DNA from 4 places in the Kitasatospora sp. NPDC096147 genome. Region 4 is predicted to be linked to each of the others. Evidence: riboswitches for the same ligand, from Rfam matches in the RefSeq annotation. Region 4 holds a riboswitch; each other region holds the start of a gene.
The links. Region 4 has a riboswitch for cyclic di-AMP ahead of ACIRBX_RS05575 (M23 family metallopeptidase). Riboswitches for the same ligand answer to the same signal wherever they lie in the genome.
Positions count from the first base shown of each region.

Region 1 (3,879 bases), on a different contig from region 4:
CTCCGAGCGGTCCGGCGCCGAGCGGTCGCGCGCCCTGCCGTCCCGCGCCGAGCCGTTCCGACCGGTCGCGGACCCGCCCGCCAGCGGGTCAGCGCCGTCGCCGCCACCAGCGCGCCAACCGGCCGCGCCGTGGTGCGGGGGCCGTCACGCGCTCCGGCAGCGCCTCGGGCTCCGGCGCGAACACCAGGAACAGCCGCGCCCAGCAGAGCCGTTCGCCGCGCGGCCAGTCCTGCGCGCGCAGCGCCGCCGAGGCCGCGCTGCTCACCCGGCCGTTCACCCGCACCTCGGCCACGTCGTGGCCGGCCTTGCCGCCGAAGAACAGCTTCACGCCGTTCACCTGACCCGGGGTCAGCTCCGGCAGCACGGCGGCGGCCAGGGCGGGCGAGGAGTGCTGCCCGGCCAGCCAGTCGGCCAGCAGCTCCGAGCCGGTGCCGAAGGTGGCCGCCGGGCTCTGCACCACCCGCCAGCCGGGGAACTCGGGCGTGCTGAACGCCTGCTCACCGGAGAGCAGTTGGAGCACGGCGGTGGCGGTGGTGCCGGCCCAGATCATCACCGCGTTGTCGAGCTGCTCGGTGTCGTCGCCGCCGAAGCCGGCCGCGCAGTCCCAGACCACCGGGCCGTCGCCCCGGCCGAGCTGGAGCACGTAGCCGAGGTCCACGTGGCCGGTGGTGCCCCGCTCGGCGTGCTCGCGGACCGCCACGGCGGTGGTGCCGGGCCCCCGGACCACCGCGCCGTCCACCGCGAACTCCAGGCCCAACCGGGCCATCTCGCGGACCACTCCGCGCCGTATGACGGCCAGCCGCTCCTCGTGGGGCACGGGCGGATCTCCTCGCAGCCACCCCGGTGGGCGGCGCTCTGTTCTCGAACGGGAACCTCGAACGGCGAGCGTATCGGCCCGGCGTGACCGGTGTCACGGCGCCTGCCGACGGAGCGCACGGAGCCGTATCCGGACGGTGGTTTTCGACACCCTACGTGTGCGTAGCATCGGCCCAGGGTCAGCGATCATGGGCGCCGGAGGCGGAAGTCCCGACCTCCGAGTGACTTTGGTCCCGCCGGGTGCTCGTTGATCGTTCAACTCGGGCTTGCCAGCGTCGGGGGCGATGGGCTTAGCTGCGGATCCAGTCCGGCGGATCGACCGGACGGGCCCACCGGGTGGAACGCCGAGTCCTGCCACCACCCGGAGCCTCGAACCAGCACCGCCATGGCAGGAGTGGGGGACCCACAGGTAAGTCGCCGTACCGGTCACACCGGTCCGGCTAGGGGTGAAGCCGCGCCAGCGGCCGGGCATCTCCAGCCCGAACCCGACAGCTCACCTCACAGGCGTCGGAGAGGACCAGCCCCATGTCCGTCAAGGGCAAGCACCGTCGCGTCCAGCTGTCCCGTCTGACCCGCATCGCGGTCGCCACCGGTGTGGTCGGCGCCGCCTTCGCGGTCCCGGTCAGCGCCGCCAGCGCGCACCAGAACCACACCCCGGCCGCCGCCCCCGAGGCCGCCGTCGCCGTCGCCCCGCAGGCCGCCCCGGCCGCCGTGCAGGCTTCCGCCCCGGCCGCCGCTCCGGCCGCCGAGGCCAAGGCGTACCAGGTGGTCAGCGGGGACACCCTCTCGAAGATCGCCAACGCCCAGCAGGTCGAGGGTGGCTGGGAGAAGCTCTACCAGGACAACCGGACCGTCATCGGCGGCAACCCGAACCTGATCTTCCCGGGCCAGAACCTCTCGCTGGCCGGCAAGGCCGCCGTCGCCGCCCCGGCGCCGGCCCAGGCCCCGGCCCCGCAGCAGTCCAAGAGCGAGGACACCACCAAGGCGTCCCGCTCCAAGGCCTCCACCCCGGCCCCGAAGGCCGCCACCCCCAAGGCCGAGGCTCCCAAGGCCGCCGCGCCGAAGGCCGAGGCCCCCAAGGCCGCCGCCGCCCCGAAGGCCACCACGCCGAAGGCCGCCGCGCCCAAGGCCGAGACCTCCACCACCGTCGCCTCCGGCGGCTACGTGGCCCCGGTCTCCGGTGGCACCTCCACCGCGTACCACGCCTCCGGCTCCTCCTGGTCCAGCGGCTACCACACCGGTGTGGACTTCCGCGCCTCCACCGGCACCAGCGTGAAGGCCGTCACCTCCGGCACCGTGGTCAAGGCCGGCAACGGCGGCGCCTACGGCAACGAGGTCGTCATCCGCCACGCGGACGGCAAGTACTCCGAGTACGCCCACCTCTCCTCGATCGGCGTCTCGGCCGGCCAGACCGTCTCGGCCGGTCAGCAGATCGGCCTCTCCGGTGCCACCGGCAACGTGACCGGCCCGCACCTGCACTTCGAGATCCGCACCGGCGCCTCCTACGGCTCCGACATCGACCCGGTCTCCTACCTGCGCGCCCACGGCGTCAACCTCTGACGAGACCGACACCACGTCAAAAGGCTCCGGCCCCCGGTCACTGACCGGGGGCCGGAGCCTTCTGTGGAGCGGGTGACGAGAATCGAACTCGCGTGACCAGTTTGGAAGACTGGGGCTCTACCATTGAGCTACACCCGCACAGGACGCCCCGTGGCCGCGTGCTGCGGTCGCGAGGACAGGGTCAGCGTACCTGGTCGGATCGGCTGCTCGCACACCGCTTTGACGGTTCGGCACGTCGGTGCCGCCGGGCGCAGGGGTCAACGGCCGCCCGGGTGAACGGCCGTGGGGGGTGGGGGGTGCCGTGTACGCTTCCTCTCGGCACCACGGGGTGTGGCGCAGTTTGGTAGCGCGTCCGCTTTGGGAGCGGAAGGCCGTCGGTTCGAATCCGGCCACCCCGACAGTGCGGCAGGGTCTCGTCCGAAGGCGGGGCCCTGTTGGCGTACCGGGGCCGTCCGGAGGGCCTGGCGCGGGCCCCCGTCATCCGTGTGGCAGCACCCTGGCGTCCGCCTTTCGTGCTACCGGTAGGATGGGCGGCTGGCGGTAGTCCCTGCGCAGATCCGTGCAGGTCAACCGCCCGAGGGCGAGGAGTCAAGCTCACCGTCCACCCCCTTGTACGGGAGATGCAGCTCCAACCGCCCATCGCCCGTCTCGCCGCACCGCGCCCGGCCCGCCGGCCGGCAACGGCGGAGACAACCTGACCGCAAGCCCATAGGAGACCCAACCGTGAAGAGCGCCGTCGAGACTCTGAACCCGACCCGGGTTCGACTCACCGTCGAGGTGCCTTTCGAGGAGCTCAAGCCGAGCCTCGACGCGGCCTACAAGAAGATCAACTCGCAGGTCTCGGTCCCGGGCTTCCGCAAGGGCAAGATTCCCGCCAAGGTGATCGACCAGCGCTTCGGTCGTGCCGCGGTGCTGGAGGAGGCCGTCAACGACGCGCTGCCGCGCTTCTACACCCAGGCCGTCGACGAGGGCAAGATCGAGGTCCTCGGTCAGCCCGAGATCACCGACATCCAGGGTGTCGAGAACCTGGCCGACGGCGGTGACCTCACCTTCGTCGCCGAGGTCGACGTCCGTCCGGAGATCACCCTGCCCGACTTCGCCGGCATCGAGGTGACCGTCGACCCGATCGTGGTCGAGGACGCCGACGTGGAGAAGTCCCTGGAGCAGCTGCGCGAGCGCTTCTCGTCGGTCAAGGACGTCGAGCGCGCCGCCGCCGAGGGCGACGTCGTGGTCGTCGACCTGGAGGCCAAGGTCGACGGTGAGGTGCCGGAGGACGGCACCGCCACCGGCGTCAGCTACGAGATCGGCTCGGGCCGTCTGCTGGACGGCATCGACGAGGCCGTCGTCGGCCTCTCGGCCGGCGAGACCAAGACCTTCACCACCGAGCTCAAGGGCGGCACCCAGGCCGGCAAGAGCTCCGAGGTGACCGTCACCGTCACCGCCGTCCAGGAGAAGGAACTCCCGGAGCTGGACGACGAGTTCGCGCAGCTGGCGAGCGAGTTC
Region 1 covers NZ_JBIWFX010000003.1:728,284-732,162, reverse strand. Annotated here, with positions in the region: gene ACIRBX_RS13970 (DUF6348 family protein) at 89-817, opposite strand; cyclic di-AMP (ydaO/yuaA leader) riboswitch at 1,185-1,336, shown strand; gene ACIRBX_RS13965 (peptidoglycan DD-metalloendopeptidase family protein) at 1,342-2,376, shown strand; tRNA gene ACIRBX_RS13960 (tRNA-Gly) at 2,441-2,514, opposite strand; tRNA gene ACIRBX_RS13955 (tRNA-Pro) at 2,701-2,774, shown strand; gene tig (trigger factor) at 3,100-3,879, shown strand, end outside.
Region 1: it holds a riboswitch for cyclic di-AMP, as region 4 does, so the genes downstream of both, ACIRBX_RS13965 (peptidoglycan DD-metalloendopeptidase family protein) here and ACIRBX_RS05575 (M23 family metallopeptidase) in region 4, are expected to answer to the same signal.

Region 2 (3,879 bases), on a different contig from region 4:
CCGACGCTGACCCCGCCGCCCGCGGTGACCTTGGGGTGGGCGTACTTCAGCGGGCCGTCCAGGCTGACGGTGGCTCCGCTGACGGCGGTGACGGTGCGGTAGTCGTAGTGCTCGGAGAAGCCGTCGGCGTCGGGGGCGCCGGTCGGGGTGACGGCGAGCTCGTCGCCGACCTGCCAGCCGGCCGGGGCTGCGGCCAGCTTGATGCTGGTGTCGCCGGCCTTCAGCGCGCCGGCCGCGCGGACCCAGGCCGTCCGGCCCGAGCCGGCCAGCTTGAGCCGGCCGGAGCCAGTGACCCAGAGGCCGGTGTCGCTCTCCACCAGACCCATCCCGCCGCCCTGGAAGCGGCCCTCGTTGACGCTCGGGAAGCGCACCGCGTGGACGGTGGCGGCCCCCTGCGGGGCGAGGGTGAGCGCGCCCCGGACCTCGACGTTGCCGTTGGCGGTGAGCGAAACGGGACGATCCGGGGCAAAGGTGAGCGAACCTGACGCTTCGACCAGCAGCGAACCCACCGTCACGTCCCGGTCCAGCAGCACGTGGTCGGTGATCCGCACCGCCGCACCCGGGCCGGGCGCGGCCCCGCCGCTCCAGCCCGCCTGGTCGGACCAGGCGCGCGGGCGCACCGGCGCGGCGGTCGAGGGGGCGACCCCGGGCACCGGCTCGCCGGAGGTGGCGGCGGTCGACGGGGAGGCCGACGGGGAGACGGAGGACTCGGCGGACGGACTGTCAGAGGCACTGGGAGAACCACCGTGCGCATGCGAATGATCGGGCGGCGGCGGAGGCTGGGCTCCCGAGAGGACGTCAGGACCACTGCCGCTGCGCCGGATCACCTCCTCCACGCCGACCGCCGCGAGGGCGGTGCCGATCGCCAGGCCGATGAGGAGCTTCCGGCGACTGACCCTTGCCGATCCGTTGTCCGACGGGCCCGGCTGGGGCCCTCTCGCGTGCCGCATGACCCGAAGCATAGGCAAATCCCTTGAGCCGCAAGGAATTTGAACAGAATCGATCGGAATCGACATCCGGATCGACAGCTTCCGATTCATGAAGAGTCGGTAAAGAAACCATGATCAGCGTCACAGGGGTTTGCGGTTTCAACTTAACTCTGCCTAACGTGACGCCCTGTTCGTGACCACACGGACCCAGCCCCTCCGGAACGCCGAATCCTGCCGCCGGACGGGTCGGCAGCTCATCAGCACCGCGGCAGGGGCGGGGGAACCACAGGTAAGTCGCCTGGTACCGGTCACACATGACCGTTCTCAGGCTTGGGGTGAAGCCGTGCTCAGGCACGGCCGGGCAACTCCAGCCCGAATCCGACAGCTCACCTCGCAGGCGTGGGAGAGGAACGCGTCTTCGTGCTGTCCAGCACCACTTCCAAGCGTGCCCGCCGACTCATCGCCGCCACCGGCGTCGTGGGCATCGGCCTCACCATCCCGACCCTCACCGCCGGCACCGCCTCGGCCGCCTCCGTCTCCACCTGGGACAAGGTCGCCGCCTGCGAGTCGACCAACGACTGGTCGATCAACACCGGCAACGGCTTCTACGGCGGCCTGCAGTTCACCTCCAGCACCTGGGCCGAGTTCGGCGGCAAGCAGTACGCGCCGCAGGCGAACCAGGCCACCAAGGCCCAGCAGATCGCGATCGCCGAGAAGGTGCTCGCGGTCCAGGGCCCCGGTGCCTGGCCGGTCTGCTCGGTCCAGGCGGGCCTGACCAAGGGCGGCGCCCCCGCCCAGGTCGACACCTCCGCCGCCAAGGCCGAGACCCCGAAGGCGGCCCCGCAGGCCGCCGCCCCCAAGGCCGCCGAGCAGACCGCGCAGACCGCGCAGACCGCCGCTGCCAAGAGCTACACCGTGGTGGCCGGCGACTGGCTCTCCACCATCGCCCGCGACCAGAACGTCGAGGGCGGCTGGGAGAAGCTCTACGAGCTCAACAAGGCCCAGCTCCCCGAGGGCCCGCACGTGATCTACCCGGGCCAGCAGCTCACCCTGGGCACGGTCGCGGTGGCCGCCCCGGCCCCCAAGCCGGCCGCGCCGCAGTCGGGTTCGTCCTCGAAGAGCACCGGGAACGGCGCCGCCACGGGCACCTCCGCCACCACCAAGGCGAAGAAGGCCGCCACCGAGACCACCACCGTGGCCACCGGTTCCAAGGCCGCCGCGATCAACTTCGCGCTCTCCAAGGTCGGCCAGGCGTACGTCTACGGCGGCAGCAGCAACGGCGGCTGGGACTGCTCCGGCCTGACCCAGGCCGCCTTCCGCCAGGCCGGCGTCTCGCTGCCGCGGGTCGCCAACGACCAGGCGGACGCGGCCACCCGGGTTTCGCTGGACAACCTCCAGGCGGGCGACCTGCTGTTCTGGTCCAACAACGGCGCGAACTCCGGCGTCTACCACGTCGCCATCTACCTGGGCGGCGGCAAGTACGTCGAGGCGGCCAACCCCCGCGCCGGCGTGAAGACCGAGACCATCGCCAACTGGGCCCCCGACTTCGCGGGCCGCGTCTGACGACGGTGTGAAGCGCTGCCCCCGGAGCTCTGGTCGGCTCCGGGGGCAGCGCCGTATCCTGCCGCCATGGCCAAGGTCACCGTCTCCCTGGAAGCCGACTTCGCGATCGAGCTGATGCTCCTCGCCGGCACCCGGAACCCGCAGGACGCCGTCGAACTGATCCTCCGTGACTACCTCGCGCGCAGCCGCCGCACCGAGGCACGGACCGGCGATGCCGCCGACGAGAGTCGGCTGGTGAAGCCGGACACCGCCGTCCAGGAGGGCTAGGGGCTGTCTCCTTGATGGGGGCGGCTGTGACACCGTGCGGCTCCGCCGGCCGCTTGGGCGGGCGTCGTTGAAGGGTCCCTACCTACCCGTTGGCGGGCAAGGAGCGCGCGTGGCTCGGCGGCGCCGGGGCACCTCCCGGCCGGAGGCTGGGATGCCGAAGGCGGGGCGGGGGCCACCCCCGGCCGGAGGCTGGGATGCCGAAGGCAGGGCAGGGGCCACCCCCGGCCGGAGGCTGGGGGAGAGTCCATGCGAACATCGGCGACCGACGAGAAGCCGGCGAAGGCCCCCTGCCCGATGCCGGGCAAGGAGGGCGCGTGCTCCGGCGGCGCCCGCTCGGCGGGGCCGGGCGGCACGGGTCGGCGCCTCAGCCCGGTGGCTGTCGACCCGGCCACGGGCATCGGGCGGGTGGAGCCGCCGGTCGGTGGCGTCGCCGCGCGCGGGACCGACAACGCCGGAGGCGGTAGCGGGTGCCCAGGCGGCGTGGACGAGGAGCGCGGCTCCGGGCCGGCGGCACCGGTGTGCCGGTTCGGGCCGTCGCAGCCGAGCGGCACGGCGACCACGGGGCCGGTACGTCCGAGCCACCGTTCGGGGCGACGCCGGTCCGTCCGGCAGCCGCAGCACTCCAGGGCCTTGCCCCCGCGACGCGGCGGTCGGCTGACGGGCCGTCCGCTCCCGCGCCCAGCGTCGGCCTCCTGCCCGCACGACGTACACCCGGCCCCGGCTCCCTCGCCGTGCCCCGCGACGGGGCGGTCGGCTGACGGACCGTCGGCTCCCGGGCCCACCGTCGGCCTCCTGCCCGCACAACGTGCACCCGGCCCCGTGCCCCTCGCCGTGCCCCGCGACGGGGCGGCAGGCGTGCGGAAGGGCCCGGGACCGCGTGGTCCCGGGCCCTTCCGTCCCCTCCGGTCCTACTGCTCCGACCGGCGCGGGCCGGTGGAGCCGCGCATCACCAGCTCGGTCTGGAACATGAACTCGTCCCGCTGCGAGCCGCTGCCGTTGACCTCCTCCAGCAGGGCGTCGACGGCGGCGGTGGCCATCGCCTCGACCGGCTGGCGGATGGTGGTCAGCGGCGGCTCGGTGAAGGCGATCAGCGGCGAGTCGTCGAAGCCGACCACCGAGA
Region 2 covers NZ_JBIWFX010000024.1:28,647-32,525, forward strand. Annotated here, with positions in the region: gene ACIRBX_RS37380 (hypothetical protein) at 1-950, opposite strand, end outside; cyclic di-AMP (ydaO/yuaA leader) riboswitch at 1,142-1,342, shown strand; gene ACIRBX_RS37385 (transglycosylase family protein) at 1,329-2,492, shown strand; gene ACIRBX_RS37390 (hypothetical protein) at 2,559-2,759, shown strand; gene ACIRBX_RS37395 (LacI family DNA-binding transcriptional regulator) at 3,668-3,879, opposite strand, start outside.
Region 2: it holds a riboswitch for cyclic di-AMP, as region 4 does, so the genes downstream of both, ACIRBX_RS37385 (transglycosylase family protein) here and ACIRBX_RS05575 (M23 family metallopeptidase) in region 4, are expected to answer to the same signal.

Region 3 (3,879 bases), on a different contig from region 4:
CACCAGGTGACCAGGCTCACTCCTGCCGTCTCCCGGGCCGGGTCCGGCCCGCCGCCCCGCCGCGTCGTGCCGTCGGCGGCTCCGCCCCGGGGCCGTCCTCGGGCACGCTCCCGGCGGGGCGGGCCCTGCGGGGAGGGGCGCCGCCGCCGGGTTACCGTTCACGGCATGCCGGAAAGCGCCGCCCCGACCCAGCCCTCCCTCTTCACCTGGGAGTTCGCCGCCGACCCGTACCCCGCGTACGCCTGGCTGCGCGAGCACGCCCCGGTGCACCGCACCACCCTGCCCAGCGGGGTGGACGCCTGGCTGGTCACCCGGTACGCGGACGCCCGGCAGGCGCTGGCCGACGCCCGGCTCTCCAAGAACCCGGCGCACCACAGCGGGCAGGCGCACCGCACCGGCCGGGTCGGCATCCCCGGGGAGCGGCAGGCCGACCTGATGACCCATCTGCTGAACATCGACCCGCCGGACCACACCCGGCTGCGCCGGCTGGTGTCCAAGGCCTTCACCCCGCGCCGGGTGGCCGAGTTCCAGCCCCGGGTGCAGGAGCTGACCGACCGCCTGATCGACGGCTTCGCGGCCCGGGGCGAGGCCGACCTGATCCACGAGTTCGCCTTCCCGCTCCCCATCTACGCGATCTGCGACCTGCTCGGCGTGCCGCCGGAGGACCAGGACGACCTGCGGGACTGGGCCGGGGCGATGATCCGGCACCACGGCGGCCAGCGTGGCGGGGTGGGCCGGGCGGTGAAGAAGATCCGCGGCTACCTGCTGGAGCTGATCCACCGCAAGCGCGCCGATCTCGGCGAGGACCTGATCTCCGGCCTGATCCGGGCGAGCGACCACGGTGAGCACCTGACGGAGAACGAGGCCGCCGCGATGGCCTTCATCCTGCTGTTCGCCGGCTTCGAGACCACCATCAACCTGATCGGCAACGGCACTTACGCGCTGCTGCGCAATCCGGTGCAGCGGGAGCGGCTCCAGGACTCGCTGCGCCGGGGCGAGAGCGCCCTGTTGGAGACGGCGGTGGAGGAACTGCTGCGTTACGACGGCCCGGTGGAGCTGGCCACCTGGCGGTTCGCCACCAGCCCGCTGGCCATCGGCGGGGTGGACATCCCGGTCGGCGACCCGGTGTTGGTGGTGCTGGCCGCCGCCGACCGCGATCCGGCGCGCTTCTCGGACGAGAACACCCTGGACCTGGCCCGGCAGGACAACCCCCACCTGGGCTTCGGCCACGGCATCCACTACTGCATCGGCGCCCCGCTGGCCCGGATGGAGGGGCAGCTCGCCCTGGCCGCCCTGCTGACCCGGCTGCCGGATCTGCAACTGGCCGCCGATCCGGCCGATCTGCGGTGGCGCGGTGGCCTGATCATGCGGGGCCTGCGGGAGTTGCCGGTCGCCTTTACCCCGGAGTCCGCAACTCCCCTGACCTGAGCGGACATCAGCTGACGGCGTGTCGGAGCAATCTGATCGTTCGTGATCTGAATGCGTATCAATCAGGCCACCGGGATACGGTTTGTGGACGACCCACAGCGCTGTGTGATTCCGGTGTGATGTGTTCGACATAAGCTTGTGATCCATCGGCTCATCTGCTTACCCTCCCTGGAGTCCGCAGCTGCGGACCCCGCGCGCGGAACGCCGAATCCTGCCCGCCGTGCACCGGGACACCGACCAGACCCTTGGGCAGGGGCGGGGGACCCACTCGTACGTCGCCGTCCCCCACGGCTTGGGGTGAAGCCGCCGAAAGGCGGCCGGGCCACCTCCCGGTCCGAACCCGACAGCTCACCTCGCAGGCGTGCGGAGAGGGATTCTTCATGCTGTTCACTGGTTCGGGCCGTCACCGTCGTCGTACCCAGGCCGAGAAGGCCGTCGCCGTCGTGGGCGTCGCCGGCGTCGGCATCGCCCTGCCGCTGATGGCCGCCACCGGCGCCTCGGCCGCCCCGGTCTCCACCTGGGACAAGGTCGCGCAGTGCGAGAGCGGCGGCAACTGGTCGATCAACACCGGCAACGGCTTCTACGGCGGGCTGCAGTTCACCTCCAGCACCTGGGCCGGCTTCGGCGGCAAGGCGTACGCCGCGCAGGCCAACCAGGCCACCAAGGGCCAGCAGATCGAGATCGCCGAGAAGGTGCTCGCCTCCCAGGGCCCCGGCGCCTGGCCGGTCTGCTCGGTGAAGGCCGGTCTGACCAAGGGCGGCGCCCCCGCCCAGGTGGACACCAAGTCCGAGACCAAGGCGTCCCGTTCGGAGAGCCGCCCGGCCGCGCCGAAGACCGAGGCCCCCAAGGCCGCGCCGAAGGTCGAGACCCCGAAGGCCGCCGCGCCGAAGACCACCGCGCCGAAGGCCGAGGCCCCGAAGGCCGCGCCGCAGCAGCAGGCCGCGCCGAAGGTCGAGACCCCGAAGGCCGCCGCGCCGACGGTGAACGCCCCGAAGCACGCCGCGCCGAAGACCCCGGCCGCCGGCAACTACACCGTCCAGGCCGGCGACACCCTCTCGGGCATCGCCGCCGCCAAGGGCCAGGACTGGCACCAGGTCTACCAGGCCAACCAGTCGGTCGTGGGCGGCAACCCGGACCTGATCTACCCCGGCCAGGTCCTCCAGCTGGGCTGATCCGACGCTCCGTCAGCCGGAGGGGCCGCACCGTGATCCGGTGCGGCCCCTCCGGGCGCGTCGCTGGTGTGCCCCGGGTGAACTACCGGTGGGTAGCAAGGCCACGAGGTGAGACAGGACCAAGGTCAGCGTGGTCCCGGGCCCGGGTGCGGTTAGGCTCTGGACGTATCGACCACACAGCCCCGCTTCCGCAAGGAGATGCCTCGTGCCGTCCATCGATGTCGTCGTAGCCCGCGAGATCCTCGACTCCCGTGGCAACCCCACGGTCGAGGTCGAGGTCGGCCTGGACGACGGCAGCACCGGCCGTGCCGCCGTCCCGTCCGGTGCCTCGACCGGCGCCTTCGAGGCGCTTGAGCTCCGCGACGGTGACAAGAACCGCTACTTCGGCAAGGGCGTCGAGAAGGCCGTGCTGGCCGTCATCGAGCAGATCGGCCCGGAGCTCGTCGGCTACGACGCGACCGAGCAGCGTCTGATCGACCAGGCCATGCTCGACCTGGACGCCACCCCGGACAAGTCCTCGCTCGGCGCCAACGCCATCCTCGGCGTCTCGCTCGCCGTGGCGCACGCCGCCTCCGAGGCCAGCGACCTGCCGCTGTTCCGCTACCTCGGCGGTCCGAACGCGCACGTGCTGCCCGTCCCGATGATGAACATCCTGAACGGCGGGTCGCACGCCGACTCCAACGTCGACATCCAGGAGTTCATGATCGCCCCGATCGGCGCGGAGTCCTTCTCCGAGGCCGTCCGCTGGGGCGTCGAGGTCTACCACACGCTCAAGGGCGTGCTGAAGGAGCGCGGCCTCTCCACCGGCCTGGGCGACGAGGGCGGCTTCGCGCCGAACCTGGACTCCAACCGCGAGGCCCTGGACCTGATCACCGAGGCCATCAAGAAGGCCGGCTACACCCCGGGCAAGGACGTCGCGCTGGCGCTCGACGTGGCCGCCTCCGAGTTCTACAAGGACGGCGCCTACCAGTTCGAGGGCAAGTCGCTGTCCTCGGCCGAGCTGGTCGCGTACTACGCCGAGCTGGTCGCCGCGTACCCGCTGGTCTCCATCGAGGACCCGCTGGACGAGTCCGACTGGGACGGCTGGAAGGCCATGACCGTCGAGCTGGGCGACAAGGTCCAGATCGTCGGCGACGACCTGTTCGTCACCAACCCCTCGCGGCTGGCCCGTGGCATCGAGACCGGCACCGCCAACGCGCTGCTGGTGAAGGTCAACCAGATCGGTTCGCTGACCGAGACCCTGGACGCCGTCGAGCTGGCCCAGCGCAACGGCTACCGC
Region 3 covers NZ_JBIWFX010000011.1:33,958-37,836, reverse strand. Annotated here, with positions in the region: gene ACIRBX_RS28415 (cytochrome P450) at 166-1,428, shown strand; cyclic di-AMP (ydaO/yuaA leader) riboswitch at 1,653-1,804, shown strand; gene ACIRBX_RS28410 (transglycosylase family protein) at 1,809-2,600, shown strand; gene eno (phosphopyruvate hydratase) at 2,806-3,879, shown strand, end outside.
Region 3: it holds a riboswitch for cyclic di-AMP, as region 4 does, so the genes downstream of both, ACIRBX_RS28410 (transglycosylase family protein) here and ACIRBX_RS05575 (M23 family metallopeptidase) in region 4, are expected to answer to the same signal.

Region 4 (3,879 bases):
AGGGCCCGCAGCAGGGCGACCACCTCGGTGCCGTGGCCACGGCCCCAGGTGTCGCGGCGCAGGGCGTAGCCGATGGCGGCGGCCCGGCCGGGCTCGACGGTGAGTGCGGCGGTGCCGATCGGCGGGGCGTGCTCGGGCGGGCCGTCGGCGAGGAGGGTGACGGCGAGGCGGTACTCGGTGCGGGGGCTCTCCTCGGCGAGGTCGAGGGCGAGGGCCAACTGGTCGGCGCAGGTGTCGAGGTCGGCCGGGCCGAAGTCCAGGTACCGGGCGGCGGCCGGGTCGCCGTGGACGGCGTGCAGCGCGGCGGCCTCCTCGGGGGTGCCGTGGTGTTCGCGCAGGGCGAGCCGGGGGCCGGTCAGCCGGACGGGCATCATGGGCCCGACCCTACGCGGGCGGTGCCGCAGCCTCCCGACGGTCCGTCACCGGATACCGTACGAGGGTGAACCACGAGGACCTGCTGCTCAGCCCCCGCACCCGCGCCGACGACCTGCTCGACTGGGCCGCCGCCGAGGGCCGGCCGCCGGTGCCCGAGCCGGCCGTGCGCACCGTGCTCGCCCTGCTGGAGCTGGGCGACGGCCGGATGCACGACGGTTTCCCGGAGTTGACCTCGGCGGTGCTGGAGCAGCTGCTCTACGAGCGGCTCTACCTCTACGTGCAGCCGGAGTCCGAGCCGGAGGCGTACGGCAGGGCGGTGGAGCTGCTGATCGACCACCAGCGGGCCACCAAGCGGCTGAACGCCAAGCGGCAGGAGAAGCTGCACGCCGAGGCGGAGTGGCAGGGCGAGCTGCTCTGCGGGCTGCTGCGCCAGCCGCACCTGGTGACCTGGCCCCGGCTGTACGCGCTGCTGCTGCGGGCGGACGGGGTGGACACGGCGGACGGGACGGCGGTGCGGGCCTGGCTGGACGGCTTCCGGGAGTTGACGGAGCAGCAGCGGGCCGAGGCGTTCGCGGGTCTGGACGGGCTGGACGAGGTGGACTCGGACGGCGGCTGGGGACCGACCCGGACCATCTCGGTCGGGATGGCCACCGACGGGGCCCGGATGCTGCTGGAGAACCGGCTGATGCAGCGCTCCTACCGGAACCTGGCGGGGCTGAACGCGCTCGGGCTGCCGATGCCGGAGGAGCTGTCCGGGGACTTCGACGCCTTCGAGGCGGCGGTGGCCGAGGAGGCGCTGCGGCTGTGCGGCGAGTGGACGGTGCCGGGGCTGGCGGCGCTGCTGGTGCACGAGTACCCGGACCTGGCGCCGGAGCCGGGGCACCAGGAGATCGACGAGTACCTGACGGCCCAGGGGTACCAGGCCGACGAGGAGTAGGACGCGGACCCGCCGCCCGGAGCGGCGACGGGTCCGACGGTGCGTCAGGGGTTGAGGCCGTGACCCCGGAGCCAGGTCAGCGGGTCGACCGGGGTGGCGCCGCCGGGGCGGACCTCCAGGTGGAGGTGGGCACCGGTGACGTTGCCGGTGGCGCCGACCTTGCCGAGCACGGTGCCGGGGGCGACCGGGCCGGAGGCGACGGTGATCGAGGAGAGGTGGCAGTACCAGACCTCGGTGCCGTCGGGCAGGGTCTGGATCACCCGGTAGCCGTAGGCGCCGGACCAGCCGGCCGAGCTGACGGTGCCTCCGCTGACGGCGGTCACCGGGGTGCCGGTGGCGGCGGCGAAGTCCAGGCCGGTGTGCAGGTGGGACCAGTACGAGCCGGACTGACCGTAGTGCGCGGTCAGGTGGTAGCCGCTGGTCGGCAGGGTGAACGCGCCGGCCCGCTCGGCCTTCTCGGCCTCCGCCTCGGCGGCGGCTTCGGCCTGCGCGGCGGCTTCGGCAGCGGCCTCGGCGGCAGCCAGCTCCCGGGCCTGGGCGGTGCGCCTGTCCTCGGCCTCCTGGGCGGCGGCCAGGCGGGCGGTCTCCTCGGCGGAGGTCCGCTGGCCGTCGGCCTGCTGCTGGATCCGGGCGGCGAGTGCCAGGCCCGGGTCGGCGGAGAGCGGGCGCTCGGCGGCGGCGCGGTCCTCCGGGGTGCCGTCCTCGGCCGGCTGGTCGGCGGCGGCCACCGCCGGCGGGGCGGCGGGAGCGGCGGCGGCCGGGGCGGCGGCGGCGAAGCCGGTGGCACCGAGCGAGGCGGCCATCGCGGTGACGCCGATCAGCGGGCCGGTGCCGCGGGACTGACGGGGCATCCGGTGCCGGGCGGCCTCCGGCGGCAGCGGGTGGTCGAGCAGCTGGGTGCTGCCACTGCCGTCGTGCCGGGGGTGTGCCGGGGTGTGCGTCGACGCCACGGAGGCGCGCTCCTTTCCTTCCTTCGCGCCTACCGGGTTAGCTGACGGGTTCGGAGCAGGAAGGTCTCCTACGACCGGGTGGGGCCCGGTCGATTCACCCCAAGGAACGTGGTTCCCCGGCTCCCGTGTCCGCCCGGTGGGGGCGAACGGTGGGATTAGGCGACGGCGCACGGTGCCGTTCGGGTACGGCGTTGCCGACCGCGCTGCGTTATCAAACGTTAATCCTAGGAGCCCATGATTCCAAGCGGCTTGAGTGGTGCAGTCCATCTCTTTCTGACGGACCGTGACCCGGGGCCGTCGGGCCGGTACTCAGCGTGCCGCACGGGCCACGGTTGAGCATCCGTACTCAGGTGCGGCGAAGGGGAGTTGGCCATCCTGGGGACATGACCGCAGCGACCCAGCCCCGGACCACCAACGCCTACTACGCCCAGGCCGTGCTCTCCTTCGCGCTGGCCTCCACCTCCCTCGCCATCGGGGTGATCTACCTGCCGGTGAACGCCTGGATGCGGGGGTTCCTGGCCGTCGGACTGCTCTGGGAGATCAGTTCCGCGTTCACCCTGGCCAAGGTGATCCGGGACCGCCAGGAGGAGGGGGAGATCACCACCCGGGTCGACCAGGCCCGGCTGGAGAAGCTCCTCGCCGAGCACGACCCGTTCCGGGTGGACACCCCCTGACCTCCCCCGAGCCCGCGACCTCCCCCGGCCCCGCCGGCCTGAGGAGCCGTCAGCCCTTGGCGCGCTTGGCGGCGAAGGTCTCGCCGGCCGAGGACCAGTTCTCGGCCGGGATCTCCTCGATGGCCACCCAGATGTTCTCCGGGCTCACCCCGGTGATCCGCGCGTAGGTGGCGGTGAGCTCGCGGGCGATCTCGGCCCGCTGCTCCTCGCTCCGGCCGGACAGCTGCTTCACGTTGATGAACGGCATGACGCCCCTTCCACGATCACGGACTGCTTCGGTCCGCACGCTAGCACCGCCGCACCGCTTGACGGCTAAGGCTATTAGCCTTAGCTTTTGAAGCATGGCGACCACGACGCACCCCGCGACCCGCTACCTCGACCTCCCCGGCGGCCGGCTGGCCTACGACGACACCCCGGGCACCGGCCTGCCGGTCGTGCTGCTTCCCGGCATGCTCGACTCCCGCACCGTCTACCGCCACCTGCGCCCGCTACTGGCCGCGGCCGGCCACCGGGTGATCACCCTGGACCTGCGCGGCTTCGGCGAGTCCTCGATCGGCTGGCCCGACCACTCCCCCGCCGCCCTGGCCGGTGACGTGCTCGCGCTGCTCGACCACCTCGGCATCGAGCGCGCCGCGCTGGCCGGGAACTCCTACACCGGGGCCACCGTGGTGAAGGCCGCCGCCGACGCCCCGGAGCGGATCGCCGGCATCGCCCTGATCGACGCCTTCGTGGAGAACCTCCCCCCGACCGCCGCCCAGCGCGCCCTGCTCAAGGTGCTCGGCCTCGCCCTGGTGCACGTCCCCGCCGCCTGGGGCCTCTACCTGGACAAGGCGTACCCGGCCGCCGCCCGGCCGGCCGACTACGCCGCCTACCGGGCCGCCTCGGTGGCCGCCCTGCGCACGCCCGGCCGGAAGGGGGCCACCCGGGCCTACGTCACCGGCGA
Region 4 covers NZ_JBIWFX010000002.1:22,196-26,074, forward strand. Annotated here, with positions in the region: gene ACIRBX_RS05565 (GNAT family N-acetyltransferase) at 1-374, opposite strand, end outside; gene ACIRBX_RS05570 (hypothetical protein) at 440-1,312, shown strand; gene ACIRBX_RS05575 (M23 family metallopeptidase) at 1,357-2,262, opposite strand; cyclic di-AMP (ydaO/yuaA leader) riboswitch at 2,275-2,434, opposite strand; gene ACIRBX_RS05580 (YiaA/YiaB family inner membrane protein) at 2,646-2,936, shown strand; gene ACIRBX_RS05585 (4-oxalocrotonate tautomerase family protein) at 2,986-3,183, opposite strand; gene ACIRBX_RS05590 (alpha/beta fold hydrolase) at 3,278-3,879, shown strand, end outside.